DNA from 3 places in the Viridibacillus sp. FSL H8-0110 genome. Region 3 is predicted to be linked to each of the others. Evidence: riboswitches for the same ligand, from Rfam matches in the RefSeq annotation. Region 3 holds a riboswitch; each other region holds the start of a gene.
What was found. Region 3 has a riboswitch for cobalamin ahead of MHH98_RS14275 (Ig-like domain-containing protein). Riboswitches for the same ligand answer to the same signal wherever they lie in the genome.

Region 1: it holds a riboswitch for cobalamin, as region 3 does, so the genes downstream of both, MHH98_RS11785 ((2Fe-2S) ferredoxin domain-containing protein) here and MHH98_RS14275 (Ig-like domain-containing protein) in region 3, are expected to answer to the same signal.
Region 2: it holds a riboswitch for cobalamin, as region 3 does, so the genes downstream of both, MHH98_RS11525 (Ig-like domain-containing protein) here and MHH98_RS14275 (Ig-like domain-containing protein) in region 3, are expected to answer to the same signal.

Annotation. Positions count from the first base shown of each region.
Region 1 covers NZ_JBBOPJ010000001.1:2,356,337-2,364,296, reverse strand. The annotation lists gene MHH98_RS11805 (energy-coupling factor ABC transporter ATP-binding protein) at 446-1,294, opposite strand; gene cbiQ (cobalt ECF transporter T component CbiQ) at 1,287-2,081, opposite strand; gene MHH98_RS11795 (energy-coupling factor ABC transporter substrate-binding protein) at 2,083-2,385, opposite strand; gene MHH98_RS11790 (energy-coupling factor ABC transporter permease) at 2,382-3,143, opposite strand; cobalamin riboswitch at 3,345-3,528, opposite strand; cobalamin riboswitch at 3,773-3,962, shown strand; gene MHH98_RS11785 ((2Fe-2S) ferredoxin domain-containing protein) at 4,163-4,528, shown strand; gene cobJ (precorrin-3B C(17)-methyltransferase) at 4,557-6,230, shown strand; gene MHH98_RS11775 (sirohydrochlorin chelatase) at 6,252-7,172, shown strand; gene cobK (precorrin-6A reductase) at 7,169-7,939, shown strand; gene MHH98_RS11765 (precorrin-8X methylmutase) at 7,952-7,960, shown strand, end outside.
Region 2 covers NZ_JBBOPJ010000001.1:2,301,313-2,309,272, reverse strand. The annotation lists gene MHH98_RS11550 (NRAMP family divalent metal transporter) at 1-891, shown strand, start outside; gene MHH98_RS11545 (putative hydro-lyase) at 914-1,705, shown strand; gene MHH98_RS11540 (YhdT family protein) at 2,195-2,461, shown strand; gene panF (sodium/pantothenate symporter) at 2,461-3,906, shown strand; gene MHH98_RS11530 (hypothetical protein) at 4,057-4,215, shown strand; cobalamin riboswitch at 4,376-4,568, shown strand; gene MHH98_RS11525 (Ig-like domain-containing protein) at 4,757-6,328, shown strand; gene MHH98_RS11520 (DUF4430 domain-containing protein) at 6,403-7,329, shown strand; gene MHH98_RS11515 (energy-coupling factor transporter transmembrane component T) at 7,355-7,960, shown strand, end outside.
Region 3 covers NZ_JBBOPJ010000001.1:2,848,989-2,856,948, forward strand. The annotation lists gene MHH98_RS14275 (Ig-like domain-containing protein) at 802-2,613, opposite strand; cobalamin riboswitch at 2,843-3,021, opposite strand; gene MHH98_RS14280 (DUF4083 family protein) at 3,266-3,445, shown strand; gene MHH98_RS14285 (ABC transporter ATP-binding protein) at 3,515-4,294, opposite strand; gene MHH98_RS14290 (CAP domain-containing protein) at 4,432-5,274, opposite strand; gene MHH98_RS14295 (potassium channel family protein) at 5,595-5,951, shown strand; gene MHH98_RS14300 (methyl-accepting chemotaxis protein) at 6,278-7,099, shown strand; gene MHH98_RS14305 (hypothetical protein) at 7,326-7,505, shown strand; gene odhB (2-oxoglutarate dehydrogenase complex dihydrolipoyllysine-residue succinyltransferase) at 7,635-7,960, opposite strand, start outside.

The sequences.
Region 1 (7,960 bases), 490 kb from region 3:
AAAGTATTAATGATATTTCATAGGGTGTTTGTTTCATACCACTATCTAACCATTGTTGAATAACTACTAAATGAGCAGAAGTTGGACCAAGAATGACATTCATGAAGTCGGAATTTTCTTTTATATATTCAAATAATTCTATTAAAAAAGGTGCTGGCTGATTTGTAGTATAAAAAAAAGCGGATACTAAATAGAAAAAACCACTTTAGAACAAGCAAAAAATTAAATAGAAGAAAAATAAACAAAGCCATGGTAAAAAGTCGCTCGTGGCTTTGTTTATTTCTATATTAATTGTAAATAGTAATAACTATAATATTATCGTATGAATAAATATTGATTAAGTATAAACCTCGGTAGTCTATATAGATAAGATCAAAATCCAGCGTCTAAGAGAAAATAAAAACCATACTAGAAAAATACTAGTATGGTTTAAGAATAATAATTGTTACTTTACTGTTATGTCTGCCTTAAATTGTTGAAATAATTGCTCCCTATTTCGAGGGAAGGGGACATCAATTGCTAACATGCCGTTTTGCAGTAATTGCTCTGCCGTTTCAAATACCCATGGCTTCTCAAGATGAGCTTTTGAAAGTAAGTTAGGTTGTTTAAAAACGGAGACAGGATCACCATGATATAGAATTTGTCCATCACTCATGACAATGATCTCATCAGCCCATTCATATGCAAAATGCACATCATGTGTCGATAAAATAATAGTTTTATGCGGTTTATGAATCGTATTTAAAAGTGACATGATTTGTTTAGAATAATATGCATCGAGACCTGCAGATGGTTCATCTAATATTAAGACATCGGGATTCATTGCTAAAACTCCAGCAATAGCAACACGTTTTTTCTGTCCTAAACTTAAAAAATGAATTGGTTTTTGTTGTAGGGCGATAACTTCAGTTTCTTGCATCGCCCAGTCAATTTGTTCAACTACTTTTTCTTTAGACCAGCCAAGATTAATTGGACCAAACGAGATATCCTGTTTTACAGTGCCAGAAAATAATTGAGAATCTGGATCTTGAAATACGATGCCTACTTGCTCTCGTAACTGTAATAAAGATTTGCGCCCATACTCCATCCGTTCTCCTTTAAAATATATCTCACCTGAAGTGGGTTGCAATATCCCATTTAAATGCTGAAATAATGTAGATTTACCAGCTCCGTTATTACCGAGTAGTGCAATTTTCTTACCTTTTTTTATTGAAAGAGAAAGCTCGTTTAATGCAATCGTCCCATCTTGATAGCTATGTGTAAGATGTTGTATGTCAAAAAAAAGCTCATCCATTTAGACTTCCTCCAAACTGAATATAAACAGAGACAATGCTAAAAGAAATGAGTCCAATTAATACCCAGTTTCTTTTAGAAAATGAATACTCACCCTCTAATAATTTTATATCTTCCGTATAGCACCGAGAATTCATTGCAATTATTAATTCTTTAGAACGTTGAAATACATGGACAAATAAAGTGGAAACAAGTAAACCTAATGAGTGGATACTTTGTTTCACAGTAAAATAACCAAGACGAGAATTTTGTGCTTGATGAATTTTAAGTGATGTTTCTAAAAAAACGAAAATGAAGCGATATGTTATTTCAGTTAATTCGATTAATAATGCTGGTACTTTCAGCTTACGTAATACATGTAAAATATCATGGATGGGTGTAGTCAATGTTAAGAAATATAAGCAACTAATACTACTTAGCACTGTAAAAAATAATTGGATTGCTGTCTCTACACTATTTTCTGTAATAAAAATATGAAATCCTAAAAATTCAGTTGTCCAAAGTGAAGAGGGGCTTAAGCTATGATTGCTTGAAACTGAAATTAATATTGTAAGCATACTCGATAATAGGAAAAAACTAGGCACTAATAATAACTTGAAATAATATTTAAAAGGAATTTTCGCACCTAAAATTGTAAAAGCACTCATCACAGTGAATGTGATGAGTGATACAAGTGTATCTTTCACAGTTAACGAAAATAACATCAGAAAAAAGGTGAATACCATTTTTTCTATTGGATGAATATGCTGCCAACGATTCATATAAGCATATTTATCAATAAGAAGCATCTTATATTTGACCCTCTTTGTTATTCACATTATCTTTGCGTTTGTATTTACCTCTTGTTAGACCAACAAAGTAACCGATAAAACCAGCACCAATGGCTGCTTGAAGGCAGAATAATAGACTTTCGATTTCACCACTTGGTGGCTCCCAAATACTTGAGAACCAAGGCTCATACGAAGCATTAATTTCGCCAATGGCAGCTTCAGCTTCACCATCAGCTCCTCCAAATTCAGCCCCTTTTTGAATGAAAAGAGGGAAAATAGCAAGAATGACAACGATTGAGATTAGTATTAAATTCTTTTTCATCGTTGTTCAGCTCCTTTTGTGAAGACGCGAAGTGCTTTTAGCTCAGCTACGTTGTATTTTTTTAAGAAATTCATAATGACCACAGTTAAAATACCTTCAGAAATAGCTAAAGGAATTTGCGTTAAAGCAAAAATACTACTAAATTTAGTGAAAGAGGCAGAGATTCCACCGATTTCAGAAGGGAATGCAAGTGCTAATTGAATAGAAGTGACAAGGTAAGTACCAAGATCACCTAAAGTTGCAGCCAAAAATACAGCAAATGCAAAGGATAAACCTGCTTTAGAAGCCCCTTTGTAAACAGCGTAAGCAATTAGTGGACCAACGACTGCCATTGAAAATGCGTTAGCACCAAGTGTTGTTAAGCCACCATGAGCTAAAAGCAATGATTGGAATAAAAGAACAATAAAACCTACAATACTCATTGCAAATGGCCCAAATAATACAGTTCCTAAACCTACACCAGTAGGGTGAGAACAACTACCAGTTACAGATGGGATTTTAAGTGCGGATAAAACAAAAGCAAAAGCACCAGATAAGCCAAGCATCATTTTAGTATCTGGATTTTCCTTAATTGTTTTACGTATTGAACGGAATCCAATTATCAAAAATGGAATTGTTACTGCCCACCAGAAGATAGCCCATTCTACAGGTAAGAATCCCTCCATAATGTGCATGGCAAATGCTTGATTTGGAACAATCATGACAAATGCTAAAAAATAAATCATTTTCCAGTTAAATATTGATTTTAACTTATTCATATTATTCTCCCTTTTATTTATGTATTTTTACTAGATATACAGTTATATACAAATAACACCTCCTATGAAATACCTCTCTGGATAGGGCGTACAGCCAGTTTGCAAATAAAAAAGCACTTCTTTCATAGAAAGAAGTGCGTGAAGGAAAAGTCATCAAAAAATAAGACTTACTCACTTTCACACCCATCCTCGTAGGTTGAAACAGTTCCTCACTTTATGGCAGGTCTCCTGGCTTAGAATCCTCATTTTGCTACAGCCTTCCCGTCTATTGACAGTGACATAATGTAGCAAAACTCCTCAACACAGTGGCGGGACCGCGTCGGATTAACACCGACTTCCCTTTTAAGTTAAACGCTAATTTAACACCATAAAGTTTATTGAATTGTTTGATTTCAGAATATAGTGTATCATGAGAATTTTCTTTCTACTAGATTTTTTTATGGAATTTTCAAAAATATTGAAATTGAGTAGTAAGGTAGATATAACTGTTTTTAATAACTTTATATAGGTGTAAATGTAGAATTTAAATTATGTCAAGATAATATTCATAAAAAAATCTATTTGAATCTAGTAAAATTTAGTATATGATAGTTACAGATTTAGAATTTACTGAATAATACAATTGAATATCAAATTTAAAAGTGCCGACATGTTTGGTTTATTGAACATGTAGGATAATAGGGAAATCGGTTAGAATCCGATGCAGCCCCCGCTACTGTAACGCTGATGAAATGATAACACTCACTGGTAAAATACTGGGAAGAGATCAAAGTAAAGTGACGCGTAAGCCAGGAAACCTGCTTTTATAATTATGAACGATACTTTTCGGAGGGAAAGGTGAAGGCTACAGTGGACGATGCTTATTTATTTTGATGTGTTGTCTGAATAATCTAGTTTTTAAACCTTAATTCTTTGAATTAAGGTTTTTTTATTTACCAAAATAAATAACTAGTTGCCAATTTACCCTATTTCCATAGATTTTTCATAAAAAATGATGAACACAGTATGGGAGGATCACGATGACAACTTGGAATTTAGAAAGAATGAAAAGCCATTTGCTCATTTGTAATGGTAGTAGCTGTTTGAAAAAGGGCGGCGAAGAAGTAACGCTGGCAGTAAGGGATGAGATTGCTAGGCTTGGGGTAGACGAACAAATACATACAACTCGAACTCGCTGTAATGGACGTTGCAAAGATGCCTGTGTCGTTATTGCGTATCCACAAGGTACTTGGTATCAAGCAGAATCTCCTGAAATTGGCCGTCAAATTGTTCGCGATTGTATGAATCAGCAAGTTGCACCTCATGTCGTCTACCAAACATTAAATGGCAACATGACGAAAAACCCTACATCAGGAGCGATTAAAGGTATTTCGAAAAACAAATAGTTAGATGTAACGAAAAGGAGATGTTTGAATGTCGCAACTTGGCAAACTTTATGTAGTTGGTTTTGGTCCAGGAGATTTTAAACATATTACAACTAGGGCAGTTGAAGCACTGCAAGAAAGTGATTTTATTATCGGTTATAAAACGTACGTTGAACTCATTCAAGATCTAATTGATAGTAATACATCTGTCATCAGTACCGGTATGACTGAAGAAGTTTCTCGGGCTCAAGAAGCCGTAAGACAAGCTGAAAATGGTAAAAAAGTAGCGGTCATTTCAAGTGGTGACTCAGGTGTGTACGGTATGGCCGGACTAGTTTATGAAGTGTTAATAGAAAAGGGATGGACAGAAGCAACCGGTGTTGAAATTGAAGTTATTCCTGGCATTTCCGCTATTAACTCTTGTGCTTCTTTACTTGGCGCACCGGTCATGCATGATTCATGTACGATCAGCTTAAGTGACCACCTAACTCCATGGGATTTAATAGCAAAACGTGTGGAAGCTGCGGCAATGGCGGATTTTGTAATAGCTCTTTACAACCCACGGAGTGGTCGTCGTACACGACAAATTGTCGAAACGCAACGTATTTTATTACAGTATCGTTCACCTGAAACACCAGTAGGTTTAGTGAAAAGCGCTTATCGTGATCGACAAAATATCATCATCACTAATTTAAAAGATATGTTAAATCATGATATTGGTATGTTAACGACAGTTGTCATCGGTAATTCATCGACATTTTTGTATGATAATAAAATGATTACGCCTCGTGGTTACCAAAGAAAATACACATTGAATGCTGAAAAACAACCACTAAAACCACATCAACGTTTGAAAGAAGAGGCAGAACCGTGGGCAATGGACCAAGAAACCGGCATTCAGCGTAGTCAAATTATTGATAGTGCACCTGCTTTAGTAAGAGCTAAGCAACCGTCAGTTGTAAAAACAGAACCAAAACCTAAAATTGGCTCATTTGAAATGGCATTAGATGCATTAACTCGTGTAACGGGTCAGCAAGTGGAAACTCAAACTACTTTTGTACAGCAAGAAATGGAATCTATTTTCGAATTAGCCGTAAGCCCTGGGGTTGCAAATAAAAGGTTTACACCAAAACAAATGATGACATTAGCTGATGTAGTTGGAGATAAAGGCACTATGGAATATACACCAAACCATAATATTCTTTTGAAAATCCCAACAACAAAACCAGATTTTATTACAGCTAGACTGCAAGATGCAAACTTTATTCTGTCACCAGTTGGTGATGTTGTCACAATAAAAGCATGTGATTTCTGTGATGGCGAGAAAACGGGCGGAATTCCTTATGCTGAGGAACTTCAAGAAAAACTTGGAGGTCTGAACATGCCTAAAGAATTTAATATCGGTTTTAATGGCTGTGGTATGGCATGTTATAAAGCTGTAATGGAAGACGTCGGAATCGTCTATCGAAAAGGTAAATTTGATCTTTTTGTAGGTGCGAAGCCAGTTGGTAGAACGGCTCACCCAGGACAACCAGTTGCAGAGGGCATTGAGCCAGAAAAGATTGTAGAAGTTGTCAGTAATATCGTTGAAGAATATCGTCAAAATGCACATCCGAACGAGCGCTTGTTCAAATACTTCAAACGTGTGAAGCGAATTCAAGGATTTAACTATCAAGATATGTCACCGAAAATTGAAATTGAACCTGCTCCTTGCGGGGATTAAAACTTAGGGGGAACTATATTTATGAAAGCTATATTATTCGTCGGGCATGGTAGTCGTTTAGCAGAGGGTAATGCAGAGGTTAATAAATTTGTAGAGCAATTAAAGCCAACATTAGATGGTCAATTACTAGTGGAATCTTGTTTTTTAGAATTTGCATCACCAAACATTGCACAAGGGATTGATAACTGTGTCGTTAAAGGTGCTACAGAAATCCATGTTATTCCGATTATTTTATTGCAAGCAGGACATTCGAAAATTCATATTCCAGCAGCGATTGATGAAGGTAAAGAAAAATATCCTACTGTACAAATTACATATGGTCGTCCACTAGGTGTACATGAATCCATTTTCTCAATTTTAAAAGAACGTTTAACAGATGCCGGTTTCAATCATGAAGCGGAAAATAAAGATACAGCTATTTTATTAATCGCACGTGGTGGTAGTGACCCAGATGCTAATAGCGACTTTTATAAAATTGCCCGTATGCTTTGGGAACAGTTAAATGTTCGTACAGTAGAATGTGCATTTATGGGTGTAACTTACCCAACAGTTGAGGAAGGTATTGAAAGATGTCAGCAGTTAGGAGCTAAAAAAGTAATTATGCTGCCTTACTTCCTATTCACAGGTATTCTGATGGAACGTATGGAACAAATGGTCTTAAGTTACCAAACTAAGTACCCTGAATTAGAAGTAAAATTAGCGTCTTACTTTGGTTACCACGCTGAACTAAAAACAGTATTAGCAGATCGAGTTGAAGAATCACTTCAAGGTAATGTGAAAATGAACTGTGATACTTGCCAATACCGTATCAATGCAATGGAATTTGTAGAGCATCATCACCATCATGACCATGATCATGACCACGACCACGGCCATCATCACCACGATCATGACCATCACCACCATGAACACGATCACGAACATGCTGGTACTGCAAAATGATTTTGTTTTTAGCAGGTACGAGCGATGCCAGAGCATTGGCGATAGAGTTACAACAAACTGGATACCCAGTTTTTGCAACTGTTGTCACTGAATCAGCTGCAAAAAGTTTAGTTGAAGCAAATATAGAAACGCATATTGGTCGTCTAACAGCTGAAGATATGGCTCGATTTATTCAATCAAAAAACTTACAAGCTGTAGTAGATGCATCTCATCCATTTGCAGAAGAGGCATCAAAAAATGCACTAGAAGGTGCAAGATTAGCAAGTGTTCCATATATCCGCTATGAACGTGAAAGTCAGCAATTCGAAAATGACAAATTAATCTTAGTAAAAAACTACGAGGAAGCGGCAAATCTGGCGGCTAAAAAACGCGGTGTCATCATGCTGACAACTGGCAGTAAAACACTTGGTACATTTACTGAGAAGTTATTAGGATTAGAGGATACAAGAGTCATTGCCCGTATGCTACCACGTTTAGACAATATGGAAAAATGCGCAGAGCTTGGTGTAGAACAAAAGAATATCGTTGCTATTCAAGGTCCATTTTCAAAAGAGCTTAATTTAGCTCTTTATAAGCAATACGGTGTCACTTTAATGATTACAAAAGAAAGTGGCAAAGTAGGTTCAGTTGATGAAAAATTAACAGCAGCTCTGGAATGTGGAATTGAAACAATTATGATTGCAAGACCGAAAGTAGCTTATGAAAATGTGCATTCTACTTTTATTGATGTTATTCAAGCATTACAAACTCAACTTTCCCAAATTTAGGAGGTAACAAGAATGGATTTT
Region 2 (7,960 bases), 550 kb from region 3:
GTTGCAGGAGCTGGTCTAGGATTAAATGCTATGCTCGGCTTAGATCCGATTACGGGTGCAGTAATAAGTGCAATTTTTGCAATTTTCATTTTCCTTGTAAAAGAGGCAGGTAAAGCGATGGATAAGGTTGCACAAGCAGCTGGCTTTATCATGATTTTACTAATGATGTACGTTGCTTTTACAACATCGCCTCCAGTTGGTGATGCATTAGCTAATACATTTACACCTGAAAAACTGGATATTTTATCAATCGTAACTTTAGTTGGAGGAACAGTTGGTGGTTACATTGTATTCGCCGGTGGCCACCGCTTACTTGATGCAGGTGTTAAAGGTATAGAATCTTTACCAGATGTAACAAAGAGTTCTGTAACGGGTATTGCTGCTACAGGTATTATGCGTGTAGCTCTGTTTTTAGCAGTATTAGGTGTTGTACACCAAGGTTTAGCAATTGACCCTGCTAACCCACCGGCTTCTGTCTTTAAATTAGCTGCAGGTGAAATCGGTTATCGTATGTTTGGTGTTATTATGTGGGCTGCAGCTATTACTTCTGTAGTAGGTGCTGCATATACATCAGTATCATTTATTCGTTCATTCCATCCATTAATTGAAAAATATCATAACTGGGTAATTATCGCCTTTATCGTTGTATCAACTATCACATTTGCATTCGTTGGTAAACCTGTGAAAATTCTAGTTTTAGTAGGAGCAATCAATGCAATAATCTTACCGCTTGCACTTGGTACGTTATTGATCGCAGCATATAAAAAAGATGTTGTTGGTAATTATAAGCATCCGATGTGGTTAACCATCCCTGGTATTTTTGTTGTAGTTGTTATGGCTGTACTTAGCGTTCGTACACTTATTATCGAATTACCAAAACTATTTAGCTAGTGAAAAAGAAAGGGGAATTGTGATGACACAATACGATACGATGACTCCAGATGCTATTCGAGCATTAATTCGAAATGGTGAATTGACTGGACCAACAGCAGGTATGGCTAAAGGCTATACGCAAGCAAACTTAGTGATTTTAAAGAAAGAGTATGCTTATGATTTCTTATTATTCTGTCAACGCAATCCAAAATCTTGTCCACTAGTAGATGTATCCGATATTGGGTCATATACACCTAACTCTATTGCATCTGATGCAGATATTCGCAAAGATATTCCGAGATATCGAATATATCGTGATGGTGTTTTTACTGAAGAAGTAACCGATGTTACAGATTATTGGGAAGATGATATGGTATGTTTCCTACTAGGATGTAGCTTCACTTTTGAAACACCACTTCTTGCAAGTGGTATTCCAGTAAGACATATAGAAGAAGGCTGTAATGTACCTATGTATAAAACGAATATCCCATGTGAAAAAGCAGGTATTTTCGAAGGCCCAATGGTTGTTAGTATGCGTCCTATGAAACATGCCGATGCAATCCGAGCTGTACAAATTACTTCTCGCTTTCCAGATGTTCATGGCGCACCGATTCATATCGGAGATCCAAGCCGAATTGGGATTACAGATGTAAATACTCCTGATTTTGGAGATGCTGTAACGATCAAAGAAGATGAGGTTCCGGTATTTTGGGCTTGTGGTGTTACGCCTCAAGCTGTAGCGATGGAAAGTAAACCAGCTATAATGATTACGCACGGACCAGGCTGCATGTTCATTAGTGATTTAAAAGATGATAATTTAAGCGTACTTTAAGTTTTATAGCGCCCTCAAGTTAGAAACATAACTTAAGGGCGCTTTTTTATATATCTTTAGCTTATTTTATGCCACTAAATCCACAATCTATGTCCAATATTTCAAGTATAAAGTGGTGAACCACTTTATACTTGAAATTAGCTTGCTCAGCGCCAAATGGGATGCCACCTCTAACTTGTTCTAGATAACGTTGAATTACATCTTGTAGTTGCCAGTTTGTTGTTTTTAAAGGTATTCCTTCTTTTACCCCTCAACCTAAATGAGTAAATAGGGTTCCTCTTAGCTACTTCGGAAATAAACCATCATAGCATTAATTACCATTTATTATAATTTAATGTTTTTATACAAAAATAATACTTATTTCTTTAGTTTACATAATAATATTATGTAATCTAAACTCTATACTTTCAATTTTTTAAATGAGAACGTATTATTATAAAAGCAACTTATTTTTAATATGTTGTGATTCTTCACAAAGGAGATTGTTATATGAATGATAAGCGATTTAAGATTGCGCATCGTGAAGCCATCATTGGGGTGATTCTTGTAATCATCAATTTTAGTATTTGGTTTGGCTTTGCTTATGGGATGGGATCAGGAGATCCGTCTTCTTATACATATGTACTTGGTTTTCCAGCGTGGTTTTTCTATAGCTGTATTGCAGGTACTATTTTCATGGTCATCCTTATAATTTTCGTCATTAAATTCCTCTTCAAAGATGTGCCATTTGACGATGAGGAGGGTGAACACAAATGATACATTGGCAAGTGATTATTCCATTAGTTGTTTTTCTAGTAGTTATTTTTGGAATTGGGATATGGGCGAATCGCCAAGTCATGCAATCAAATTCGTTCTTGCAAGAATATTTCCTTGGCGGACGTGAAATGGGTGGCTTCTTACTTGCGATGACAATGATGGCCACTTACGGAAGTGCTGGTAGTTTTATTGGTGGACCAGGTGTTGCCTATAATACAGGCCTCGGTTGGGTACTTTTGGCCATGGCACAGTTACCAGCAGGTTACTTCGTTCTAATGATTCTCGGTAAAAAATTTGCAATTATTGCACGTAAATATCAAGCAATAACACTAATTGATTTTTTACGAGAACGATATCAAAGCAAAATAGTTGTCATTGTATCTGCAATCAGTATTATTTTATTTTTATTTGCTTCTATGGCAGCTCAGTGGATTGGTGGAGCGCGATTAATTGAGTCATTAACAGGCTTAAACTATTCTACTGCATTGTTTATCTTTGCAGGTGCTGTATTAATTTATGTGATTATTGGCGGTTTCCGTGCAGTAGCATTAACAGATGCAGTACAAGGTTCTGTAATGGTCATTGGGACAGTTATTTTACTTGTCGCTACGGTTATTGCTGGTGGTGGAATATCGAATATCATGAGTGATTTAGTAGCTGAAAATCCAAACCTTGTATCTCCTTATGGGGCAGATCGTAGTTTAACGCCATTATATGTTTCGACATTTTGGATTTTAATTGGGATAGGTGTTATTGGCTTACCTCAAATTGCCGTTCGTGCCATGTCATATAAAAACTCAAAAGGCATGCATACAGCCATTATCATTGGCACAATTGCACTTGCTACAGTTATGTTTGGCATGCATTTAATCGGTGTACTAGCACGTCCAGTATTACCAGGCGTAGAAATAGGCGATAAAGTGATGCCTTTACTAACGCTAAAAGTATTACCCCCTTATTTAGCAGGAATTGTTCTAGCTGCTCCAATGGCGGCCATTATGTCTACCGTCAATGCTTTACTTATTTTAGTAAGTTCAACTGTGGTAAAGGATATTTACTTAAACTATATAAAACCAACTGCATCAGATGCACAGATTAAAAAAGCAAGTTTCTATGTGACTACAGTTATTGGGATAGCAGTGGTACTAGTAGCTCTACGTCCACCAGATTTACTTATTTGGCTGAACTTATTTGCTTTCGGTGGATTGGAATCTGTATTCTTATGGCCGGTTGTATTTGGTCTCTACTGGAAAACAGGAAACAAATACGGTGCAATTGCATCGATGATTATCGGGATTTCATCTTATATCTACATTGATCAAATAATGCCAAGTGTATTAGGTATGCATACGGTTACGTTGCCGATTATCTTATCTTTAGTAGCATTTGTTGTAGTAAGTCTTGTTACGAAGGACAAAGTTAAGACTGGGACATCGATTATTTAATATAAAACACCAAACTTTCAATTAAAAAGTTTGGTGTTTTTATGTTGAAAAAACGGTAAATATTTTTTGATGAATCAATTGACAGATAACTCTGGCTGTTATATAGTAATAAAAAATAATTAATTTGTTATATAACAGGAGGGTATCCACATGGAAATGTATAGAGAAGGTTATGAAACGTATTGTCTAGCTTGTGAAAATTATGGTATGGAGTCGATGAATTTTTATCTTTACGTGAGAAACTTAACAGTAGAGCAGTTAAACGCATTCAATCAACATACGAAGGGAAGCGATGATTACGAAGTCTGATGCCATAGTAATTTTATAAAAACCCTACCCTTTGCTAAAAACAGGTAGGGTTTTATTATGTTTTTATTGTTTTAATACGAAAAAGTCTGAATTTTAATACAATAAAAAATATTAATTTACATTCTAAAACTTTTATGAAATACTTTAGATTAATAGACAATTAAATAGTTCTTATAAGAGTGCTTATGTTGATCATAAGCTAAAAGGGAAATCGGTGTAAATCCGATGCAGCCCCGCTACTGTAAGTGTGGATGAAATTGTTGCAAACCACTGGTGCATGTATAATGCGCTGGGAAGGAACAAGAGTAAATAGATACACAAGCCAGGAGACCTGCTTTTATAATGTAGTTTCAATCTTCGAGGGGGAGATTTGGAGCATCGAAGGCCTTTTTGTATATAACTGTACATTTTTCTGGCATTTCGCCGTCCAAAATCTCTTTGCATTGTGTAAAGGGATATTTTTTTGCCCTTTTACATTTTTTTGTATCCTTTTGAAGTGAAAACTACTAATAATTCACAAAAAGATATGGGGGATTTCAACATGTACAAAAGTAAATGGGTAAGAAAATGGGCAGCACCAATCGGTATGGCAAGTTTATTAGCGTTTTCACAACTACCAGGACAATTGTCGACAGTAAACGCTGCAGAAAATACGTCAGCGACAGTTCAAGTACCAGCGAAAGATGTCAGTTATAAAAACGTTCTAAATTCAACAGCGGCATTTTTACTACAACAAGTGCCGAATCCATCATTTGGTGATGAAGACTACGTAACTGATTTCGCTCGTGCTAGCGTACCAGTTCCATCTAAATACTATGAAACTTATTACAATAATCTAGTCAAAGAGGTTAAAAGTAAAGATGGCAAAATCTCTGAAGACGTTGGTAAATATTCAAAAGTCATTATTGCACTAACAGCAATCAACAAAGATCCACGTAATATTGGGGGATATGATTTAGTTAAGTCTATGTATGATACATATTTAGCTACAGAAAAAGCAGAAAAATTAACTAATGGGAATAAATTTCATTTCTTAAATGCTATTGATACGAAAAATTATGATTTATCAACGGAATCGAAATATGCAGAGATTACAAGAACTAAATTAGTAAATGATTTAGTAAAAGATCAATTTGAAGATGGATCATTTGCGTGGGCTCTAGATTATGGATCTGATAAAGATTCAACATCAATGACGGCTACGGCTTTAGCACCTTATACAAAGGATGACAAGGTAAAAGCAGCAGTTGAAAAAGCAAATGATTATTTAGGTAAAGAACTAGGTGAACAAGGTGGTTTCTACTCAGAGTGGGCAAAAGGTGACAGCCCTGAAACGGTATCTCAATTCATCATCAATTTAACGTCTAATCAAACAAATCCAAAGACGGATCCACGTTTCGTCAAAGGTAATGGTAACTGGGCTGTTTCTAACCTAGTAAGTTTTGTAGATAGTGCTACAGGTGGATTAAAAAGCGGTTTATCACTTAAAATTCCAAACTTAATGTCTTCAGATCAAGGATTACGTGCACTTGCTGCATATGACCGCTTTGTAAAAGGCAAAAACCGTATTTATGATATGTCTGATGCTGCAGAGTCACTTAAATTTGACATTACAGCACCTGAAGTAGCAACAGCTAATAAAGTTAGTGATCAAACAACAATTGTTAAAGGCAAAGCTGAAGCAGGAGCGAAAGTTACGATTTATAACGGCTCTAAGCTACTAGCATCAACTACTGCATCTACAAAAGGCACATACTCTTTAACAATCAAAAAGCAAAAAGCTAATTCAACATTGAAAATTTATGTTACAGATGCATCTAAAAATAAGAGCAAAGCATTCACATTAAAAGTAGCTGATAAAACGGCTCCTAAAGCACCATCAGTTAAAAAAGTAACAAAGTCGACTAATAAAGTGACTGGTACAGCTGAAAAAGGTGCAAAAGTGTATGTACTAAAAGGTAAAACGTCTATCGGTAAAGGTACTGTAAATAGTAAGGGGCAATTTACTGTTAAAATTAAAAATCAAAAGGCTAATACTAAATTAACAGTCTATGCCAAAGACAAGGCTGGTAACAAAAGTAACGTGACAAAAGTAACGGTTAAAACGAAATAACTTGAAATATATAGGAAGGGTGTTGGAGTTTATCTCCAGCACCCTATTCCCATCTATAAGAAGAGGTGCGATATATGAAAAAATTAATACCATTATGGCTAATGATGATTCTCTCATTGATCATTATCACTGGCTGTAAGATTCAATCAGTTGAAGAATATAATAATCAAACTGAGCAAGAACAAAGTGTTTATGGAGCAAGTGAGACTAAGGTAATCGTTAAAGGAGATAAAGGTGAAGAATCAACAAAGGAAGAAATAGAAAAGGATTCAACAATAGATGCTGAAAAGCCAAATAAAGAAGAAGAGAAAAAGACAGAAACAAAGCAAAAGGAACAAAAAAATGAAGCAGAGGTAACGCCAAAAAAAGATCAACCAACTAGCACATCTAAAACTGAATCAACACCAACTTCGAAAACACCTAGTAACGATACTTCGACTAGTTCAAATAAAGAGAAGCCAGATAAAAGTCCAGCTCCATCTAAGGATAAATCACCGTCAAAAGATCAAAAGCCAGACAAAGATAAAAAACCCGAAAATAATAACGTCGCTCAAAAGCCAAGTAAGCCTAATAAAGAAGATGAAAAGAAAAAAGAATATGTGACCATCTCCATTAGTGCTACAACATTGCTGACACATTGGGATATGTTAAAACCTGCATTACAAAGTGAAAAATACGTCCCAAAAAACGGCGTTATTTTAAAGTCAACTAAATATGAAATCTTAAACGAAGATGAAACGGTTTGGTCTATTTTAAGACGTGCGACAAATGAACATGGTATTCATCTTGAGTATGAAGGAGCGGGTGAAAATCAATATGGGTCGGTCTATATTGAAGGCATGAATCATTTATATGAATTTGATGCAGGTGATCTAAGTGGCTGGATGTATTCTGTAAACGGTCAGTTCCCTAGTTATGGGGTTAGCGCAGTTACTGTGAAAAATGGAGACAATATTCAATTCCAATACACTGTTGATCTAGGTCGCGACATAGGTAAATAATGATTAAAGAGGAGTACTATGCATCATGAAAGCATTTGAAACGTATCACCCCATTGTCCTTTTCGCATATTTTGCATCTGTCATCGGACTTTCCATGTTCTATATGCATCCAGTTTATTTACTCATTACATGTATTGGAGCAATTACATTAAGTCTATTACTGAATAGAAAATCATTTGTTAGCGGCTTAAAATTTTTCGTGCCGATGTTTTTTATCGCTGCAATTATTAATCCACTTATTAGTCATGATGGGGAAATCATTCTATTTTACATAGATTATAATGCTATAACATTAGAGGCTATTGTTTATGGATTTGCGATGTCGATTATGATCTGTTCAGTCATTTTTTGGTTTGGTTGTTATAACGTTGTAATGACATCCGATAAATTTCTTTATTTATTCGGTAAGGTATCTCCCGCACTAGCGCTGGTCATTTCATTAACATTACGTCTTGTCCCGCGTTTTAAACATCAAATTACTATTATTTCACATGCACAAAAAACAATAGGCATGGATATTTCAGCCGGCAACCCATGGCAAAGAGTAAAAAGCGGGATTCGCATTATCTCCATTCTTATAACTTGGGCGCTTGAAAATGCAATTGAGACGGCTGATTCGATGAAAGCACGT
Region 3 (7,960 bases):
TCTATTATTATTTTATCATATCACTTGCATCTAGAAAAAAGCTAAAACAGTATATTAATGCTTGGATTCAAATTTCTTTTCATCCGCTTTTCTTTAGTTTTATCAACATATGTTAAAATTCATTGTTGTTTTTACATAAAAAATAGAGTTGTACCTAATATATTGGCCAACTCCGATATCTATACCTTTTATCGTGATTTGAATGTTTAAATAAACTCGTTCTTTTGTTAAATTAACGAATAAGATCGTACAGCATATTTTATGTTCCAAGAAGGAGAATAAAATAAGTAATTGCGTACATTGGAAGTGCAATTGAAGTAATTATATACATTGTCATTTCGCCTTTAGAAAGTCTTCTTTTCCACTTAGTTAATTTAAGATGCCTACAATAAATTGCGCTAGAAATGAATATTAATAAGAAAGCTAATTCCATAATGTTCTCTAAAATGGTAATCAAATACTCAACTCCTTTTAGGTATTGCACTAAGAGAACTATTCTATAAAATTTTTCAAAAACCTTTATATTTAGGTAATTTAAACTTCTTTCAATCAAAAACATTTTTAGGCTTTGTTCATCTGTATCAAATGCAATTGTATCACTTTAATAATTTCGAAGATATTTCGTTGCGATCAATTTCTCATTATCTATAGAGATCAAGCCAAATAAGCTTTAAGTTGAATATGCTTCTTAATTAGCCAAAAACAACAATCAAGTTAAACAGATTCAATTATAAAGAAATAGGGCTACCCTCAAAGGCCGGTATTCACCGACTTTCTGGACAGCCCCTTTTCATACTACCGTTACTTCACTTTCACGCTAAGTTTGCTACTTTTATTTCCTGCTAGATCCTTCGCATAAATTGATAGTTTAGTATTTGCTTTTTGTTTTTTGATTTTCACACTGAAATTTCCTTTGCTTGATGCTTTAGCTGAGCCAATTTTTTTATGTTTACTATTGTAGATTGTAATTGTTGCTTTTGCTTCAGTTATACCTTTTACTTTTGTAGTTTTCGATGTGATTTTAGATACTGTTGGTTTTTTTGGTGCAATTTTATCTTTTACAATAATTGTTTTTGATACGCCTTTATTACCTACTGTATCTTTCGTTTTTACGACTAATTTTACGTTTGCTTTTTGTTTTGTAATCTTCAGCGTATAGTTACCTTTGCTACTTGCCTTTGTTGATGTAAGTAGTTTAGAGCCTTTATAAATAGAAACTGTTGCTTTAGCTTCTGTAGTCCCTTTTACAGTAGTTGCTTTGTTTGAAATTGTTCCTACTATAAGTTTTGTTGGTCCAATTTTATCTAGTACAGTAATTGTTTTTGTTACACCAGCATTGCCAGTTTCATCTGTAGTCTTTACTACTAATTTCACATTCGCCTTTTGTGCAGGAATCTTTAACGCGAAAGTTCCTTTATTGTTAGCTTTTGTTGATGTTAGAAGTTTAGTTCCATTGTATATTGAGACTGTTGCATATGCTTCTGTTGTTCCTGTTACTGATGTTGTTTTGTTTGAAATTGTTCCCACTGTAAGTTCAGTTGGGCCCTCAGTATCTGGATTTTCCACTGGTGGATTAGTATCTGGTATTTCACCAGCTGCTAATCTCGCAAATGTTGATTTTCCATTCAATGCGTCTGCTAACGCAATGATTACTTGTTCAGTAGCCATTAAGTTTGTTTTAGAATCTTTAATCATCCATTTAAACGAACCATCTTCTAATTGATAATCATCAATCATTTTTTCAAGAATGTTAACTTTTTTACCGTCTTTTTCATAGCTCCATTTGTCAGCTGTTAAATCTTCTCCAGCTGTAGCTAGTCCCATAATAATACTTGCCATTGAGTTTGAATTATCTACAAAACCATCTTTTTGATATTTTGCATGAATACCATCTACTGCTTTTTTAATAGACTCGTTAATTGTTTCATTGGACTTATCAGTATTATTTAATAACGTTAATGCAGTTAAATTCCAACCTGTTACATCTAAGTCATCAGATGAACCAAATCCAGAGAATAATCCTGAATTATTTTGTTTCTTTAAAATTACTTCTAAATGTTTGGCTTTATCATAGTCTGCATTTGCTAAGCCTAGCGCAATTGATGCCCAAGATTCACCGTATGCTGTGAAAAAACTACCATCAGCCTTTTGTTTGTTTTGTAAATCTTCAACAATGTTGCGTTGTCCAAGATTTGTTGGATCTAATCCTAGAATATATGCACCAATAATAGTACCTGCGTCTTCATTTGAAGTGCTTGAAGTAGCCGCTTTTGGTTTCATCCAATAAGATTGTTCACTAGTAACTTCTGAGCCCTCTGCCCACTTGTAGTTTTTAATATCCATGCCTAGTGCATACATTGCTGATAATGACCAGTAGCCACTGTGGGAACTGATTACTCTAGAACTAATAGTTTGGTTGTTTATAATATAATATTGTTTTGCCTTCTCTAAAGAGTTCACTAGTTTTTCTTTGATTACTTGTGGTGATGTTGTTTGAGAAGTATGGTCTTCATTGTTTACTACCATATTATTTTCAGCTTGAGCTGTAAACGGCGATAATAGTGATAGTAGCATAACAAAAGCTAACACCATACTAGATGAACGTTTTAACATTTGAATTCCTCCGATTTTATTTAGATTTGTTGGATTCGGAATTCGGCTTTTTCATGCTAGTCGACTATTTAACTCTTACTCATATATTAAATGTTGGAAATTAAAAGTTCTTAACAATGAAAAAAGCTATTTCTCCATAGAGAAATAGCATAAATACAAAGAAATATAGGACAACAGTATTGTCTAATATAGATTGTTTTGCCGTAATCTCACTTTATTCCGAAGAGTAGATATACGCTATGAATTAGATAGGTCTCCTGGCTTATGCATCAATTTACTTTAAGGACCTTCCCGTATAAAACAGTGGTATTTCCTTATTTCATCAGCATTTACAGTTGCGGATACAGCTTCGGCATTTCACCGAATTCCCTTTTATGTATGTACTACATCTAATTCTGGCATACAATATTCACTTAATATAAACTTATCATAATATTGGAAATTAATCTATCGCATTTTGATTAGTTTTTGATATTTTACTCATAACACATCAAATAATTATACAAATAAAGAAAGAAACGTATGTATATTTATTTCAAAATTGTATTTATCGATGAATCTTTTAATATGTTAATCACATAATTCCTGTTACACATGTTAAAATTGAATTAATATCCTTTTTAAAAGCATGTATGGTTGAAGGAGGGATGAATTGTTTAATGTTGGAGATATGCTAATAATTATTGTCATTGCTTTAATGATATTAGGTACGATTTCTTTTATGCTATTTATTAGAAGAATCATTATAAATACAACTCCTAAGAATGAATCTACCGAACTAAATGAAAAATTGGATAAGATTATCATGTTATTGGAAAAGCAGTCTAAATAATTATTATTCAAAATACAAAACTAGCTGTTGTATCTAATACTAAATTCAACAGTTAGTTTTTAAGTTCATTTAATCCCGCTTTGATAATAATGGACGATTATTGTACCAAATAACTTCTACTGGAATATCGAAAAATGAAGAAAGCTTTTCACTTGTTAGCATATCGATTGTACTTCCAGAAGCAAATACTTGGCCCTTTTTTAATAATAATGTTTTCTGAAAAACCGGTAGAATTTCTTCAATATGATGTGTGACATAGATTATTGTTGGTCCGCTTTCTAAAGCTGCAATTTCACCAATTGTTTTTAACAATTGTTCTCTAGCTATGAAGTCAAACCCAGTAGCAGGCTCGTCTAATATGAGTAACTCTGGATCATCCATTAAGGCACGACCAATCAATATTCTTTGCTTTTCTCCTTGCGATAAAGTTTGATAATCACGATCGGCGTATTCAATACTCCCTAGTTTTTTCAATATACTTATTGCCTTTTCCCGAATAACCGGTGTTGGCTTTTCATATAGACCAATCGAAGCAAAAGCACCTGAAAGAACGATTTCAAATGCACTATCATTGGGATTTAATTTTTGTTGAAGTCCTGATGATACGAGGCCAATCTTCCTTCTAAGCTCTTCTCCTAAAACGGATTTCCCAAATGTTCTTCCTACTACCTTTAAATCACCCTTTGTCGGAAAATAATAAGAACATAGCATATTCAACAAAGCTGATTTGCCGGCTCCATTTAAACCGTACAATACCCAATGCTCCCCTTTTTCTATTTGCCAATTAATATTTTCTAGAATCCATTGCCCTTCTCGTTTCAAACATACCTCTTTCATATGTAATACCATTTCAAAAACCCCTTTATAGATATTCATTTCATTATAACTGAATATTCACTAAACAAGAGGTTGAGAGTGAGAAAATTGTTAAGAAGTTCTCCAAATAGAAAACCCCTCATGTGGTTAGACAAGAGGGGGGGTTATAGCTATTTTGCAAAAATTTGAGTTCCATATGTTGGATATTGAGCGTTTTTACCTGAAACAACAATACCTATTCCAACTTTTTGATAATTAGGTGATAGTATATTTGCTCTGTGACCAGGGGAATTCATCCAACCATTCATAAAGCTTGTTGCAGTAGAATAACCTGCTGCAATATTCTCACCTGATGCATATGTGTTATAACCTGACCCTTTCAGGAGGTTAGACCAGCTTCCATAAGTTGGACTTGTATGACTAAAATAGCGATTTTTCTCCATATCTAATGAACGAATGATCGCTAGCTTTGTAAGCTTAGGATCTTGTTTTAAAGGTTTCAGTTTCTTTTTTGCACGTTCTTTATTTAAAATAGTAACTATTTGATCTTGCATTTTTTTATTTCCTAAATCAATGTAACTGTCGACAAATTTACCAGATTTAATCCAGTATGTCTTGCTACCTTTTTTGACTTTGATCCAACCATTTGTATTTGCAACACTCACTTTATAAATTCCAGCTGCAAGTTTCTTTGCTGATTTCGATCCTTTTTCTTTTTTATAAGTCGTTGTTTTTTTCGATAGATAGATATAATCACCAGTAAAACCGTCTTTTATCCACTTTTTATCTTTTGTTTGCATCCATTTATCTTTAGTTGTTTTTATAATCGTTACTTTCTTTTTTGCAGCTACTGTTGATTTTCTTCCATATCCGCCTTGCTTAGTAAACAATCTACTCTTTTCAGTTAGTGTTACTTTTTTTGTTTTTGGCGTACTTGCTTTAGCATAAATTGGACTTGCTAAACTGCCTAAAAAGATTATCGCCATGAAAAGGACGCTTAGTTTTTTTAGCATTTTCTTCAACTTAATTCCTCCGAATCTAATTTTTAAAACGGTATATTTTCAATGTAAGCAACACTCTCAATAGTTTTTTCGGAGAGTTCCACATTAAATATAGTCGTTTTATTAATATCAATTAAAAAAGAATCGTATAGACTACAATTTTTAATCACTATATCATATTATCAAATATTTATGGTCTCAAAGACCAAAAATAGTTTTATATTATTAATTTTTCAACCTTTCGCAGATACTTAGACCTACTCTTTAAAACTGTTCATATATATTCCATCTGTTGTATACTAGTTTCATATAGCAATAGAAAGAGAGAATGTATGATTTCATTTATATTAACTACAAAACGTCTTTTAAAGGCTTTAATCCGTGCTTTTAAGCAACCGTTATTTATTTCATTGTTTACAACCTTATTTTTTATCCTTTTGTCAGGAACGATGTTTTATACAAAAGTAGAAGGATGGTCTATACTTGATGCCATATACTTTTGTGTTGTCAGTCTGATTCCGAGTGGTGTAGATACTTCGCTCACACCAACTACAAATCTGGGTAAAGTATTTACGATGTTTTATTTAGCAGTTGGTGTTGGAGTTATGTTTCTTACTTTATTGACTCTTGGTAAGACCATGATTAAGTCTACAGATGAACCGACTACTGATTTAAAAAAAAGAAGATAATCAAAATAAAAAGGTTGTCTTAAAAGACGACCTTTTTATTTTTTAATTGCTCAATACTCTATCAGTATTAACACTTACTTATAAAAGGATTTTTTTGTTACACGAATTGAAATTGAGATTTTTTTAGAAGTAGTCTCATTTCTCCCTTTAATTTTTGTCGATACTAAGTATTTTTTCACAATTTCCCCCTTTCGAATAATCGAAATATTTACTCTATATCTAATATACGCTATTATAAATATAGTCAATTTTATCTATACACGAAATAATTGTAGATACAAAGCACTTATATCAGATGACTAGTATATAGAAGAGAGGTTTTTTGTTTGAGTTTATTAGAAGTCTTAAAACAAGCTACACCTTACATACAAATGGCATTCAATAATGAAATCTTTGTGAGTATTGTTGAGCGTGGTCAAAACAAGGTTTACTTTGCGTCTCCAGGAACTAAAGTTGATCTAGGAGTAAAGACTGGTGACACGATGGAAGATACTGAAGAATTACGACAAGCCTTTACGGGGAAAAACGTTAAAAGAGATATACCAGCCGAATTTTACGGAGTCTTACTTCACACTAACATATATCCAATTAAAGAAAATGGTCATGTAATTGGAGCTTTTAGTTTAGTATTTTCAATGGAGAAACAAGAGAAATTACAATCTTATATGGATCATCTACAAAATGCTGTCCTAGGTTTACAGGATAAAGTACATCTTGTTGCCTCTCATTCAGAGGAGCTAGCAGCAACAAGTACTGAAATTACCGAACAATCTCGTCTAGCTCTTGCTGATTCAGAAGCTTCTCATAGCGTTACAGATTTTATCAAATCAATCTCTCAACAAACGAATTTGCTTGGGTTAAACGCCTCAATTGAAGCTGCACGAGCAGGTCAACATGGTGCTGGATTTAATATTGTTGCTCAAGAAGTTCGAAAACTATCTCTAGAAACAAAGTCGGCTACCGAAAAGATTGAAGATTCACTGAAAAATATCACGCAAAATTTACAAGGCTTAATGGGCAGTATGAGTCAGATCAATTCTGCTTCTAATGAACAAGCTGAGCTAGTACAAGACTTCAGCTCAATTATTGAAGAGCTAGGATTACTCAGCAATCAAATGGGGCAATTAATGAAAGAAACATTACGATGAATTTTTTCACTCCATGAGTTTTTAGATAGCAATACGATTTAGCTCATTGAATGCTTTATAATCAATGAGCTAATTATATACCCTCCATTAACTTCTCTATCTTGCTCTAAATTCATTTTTATTTCTTTTCTTCTTAAAAACATTTCAAATTTGTCCGATTTTGTTGTCATATTCCCCTTGAATAAAGGAACGAATGTTCTTATAATGAATATAAGAGGTGAAGCGCATGGAACGACAGTTAAATCCACAAAAATTGACGACTATTGAAACCTATCAACTACAACGTATAGCGACCGAACTACTTAGTACTGCTTCAAAGGAAACAGTATTATCTACTTTATCAATCTACGCATGTTCACAAAAGCAACATTGCTCAACAATAAAAACGAATGTTAATATAACTTAATTTAAGCTTCGCATTAGGTTATTTTTCGTCCGTTACTACTTCTCTTTACACCTAATAAAAATAAGCCCTACACACTCTCAAAAGGTGTGTAGGGCTTATTACTTTCTTACAAAAGGTTTAGGCTATAAATCAAGATTCTAATAATAGGTCTTCAGGGTTTTCAAGTAATTCTTTTACAGTTTTTAAGAATCCTACAGAATCTTTACCATCAATAATACGGTGGTCATAAGATAGTGCAACGTACATCATTGGACGAATTTGTACTTCATCACCAACAGCGATTGGACGTTTTTGGATTGTATGCATACCTAAGATAGCAGCTTGAGTACCATTCATGATTGGTGTAGACATTAATGATCCAAATACACCACCATTAGTGATTGTGAATGAACCACCTTGTAAGTCAGCGATTTGTAATTTTTTGTCGCGTGCTTTTTTAGCAAGACCACCGATTG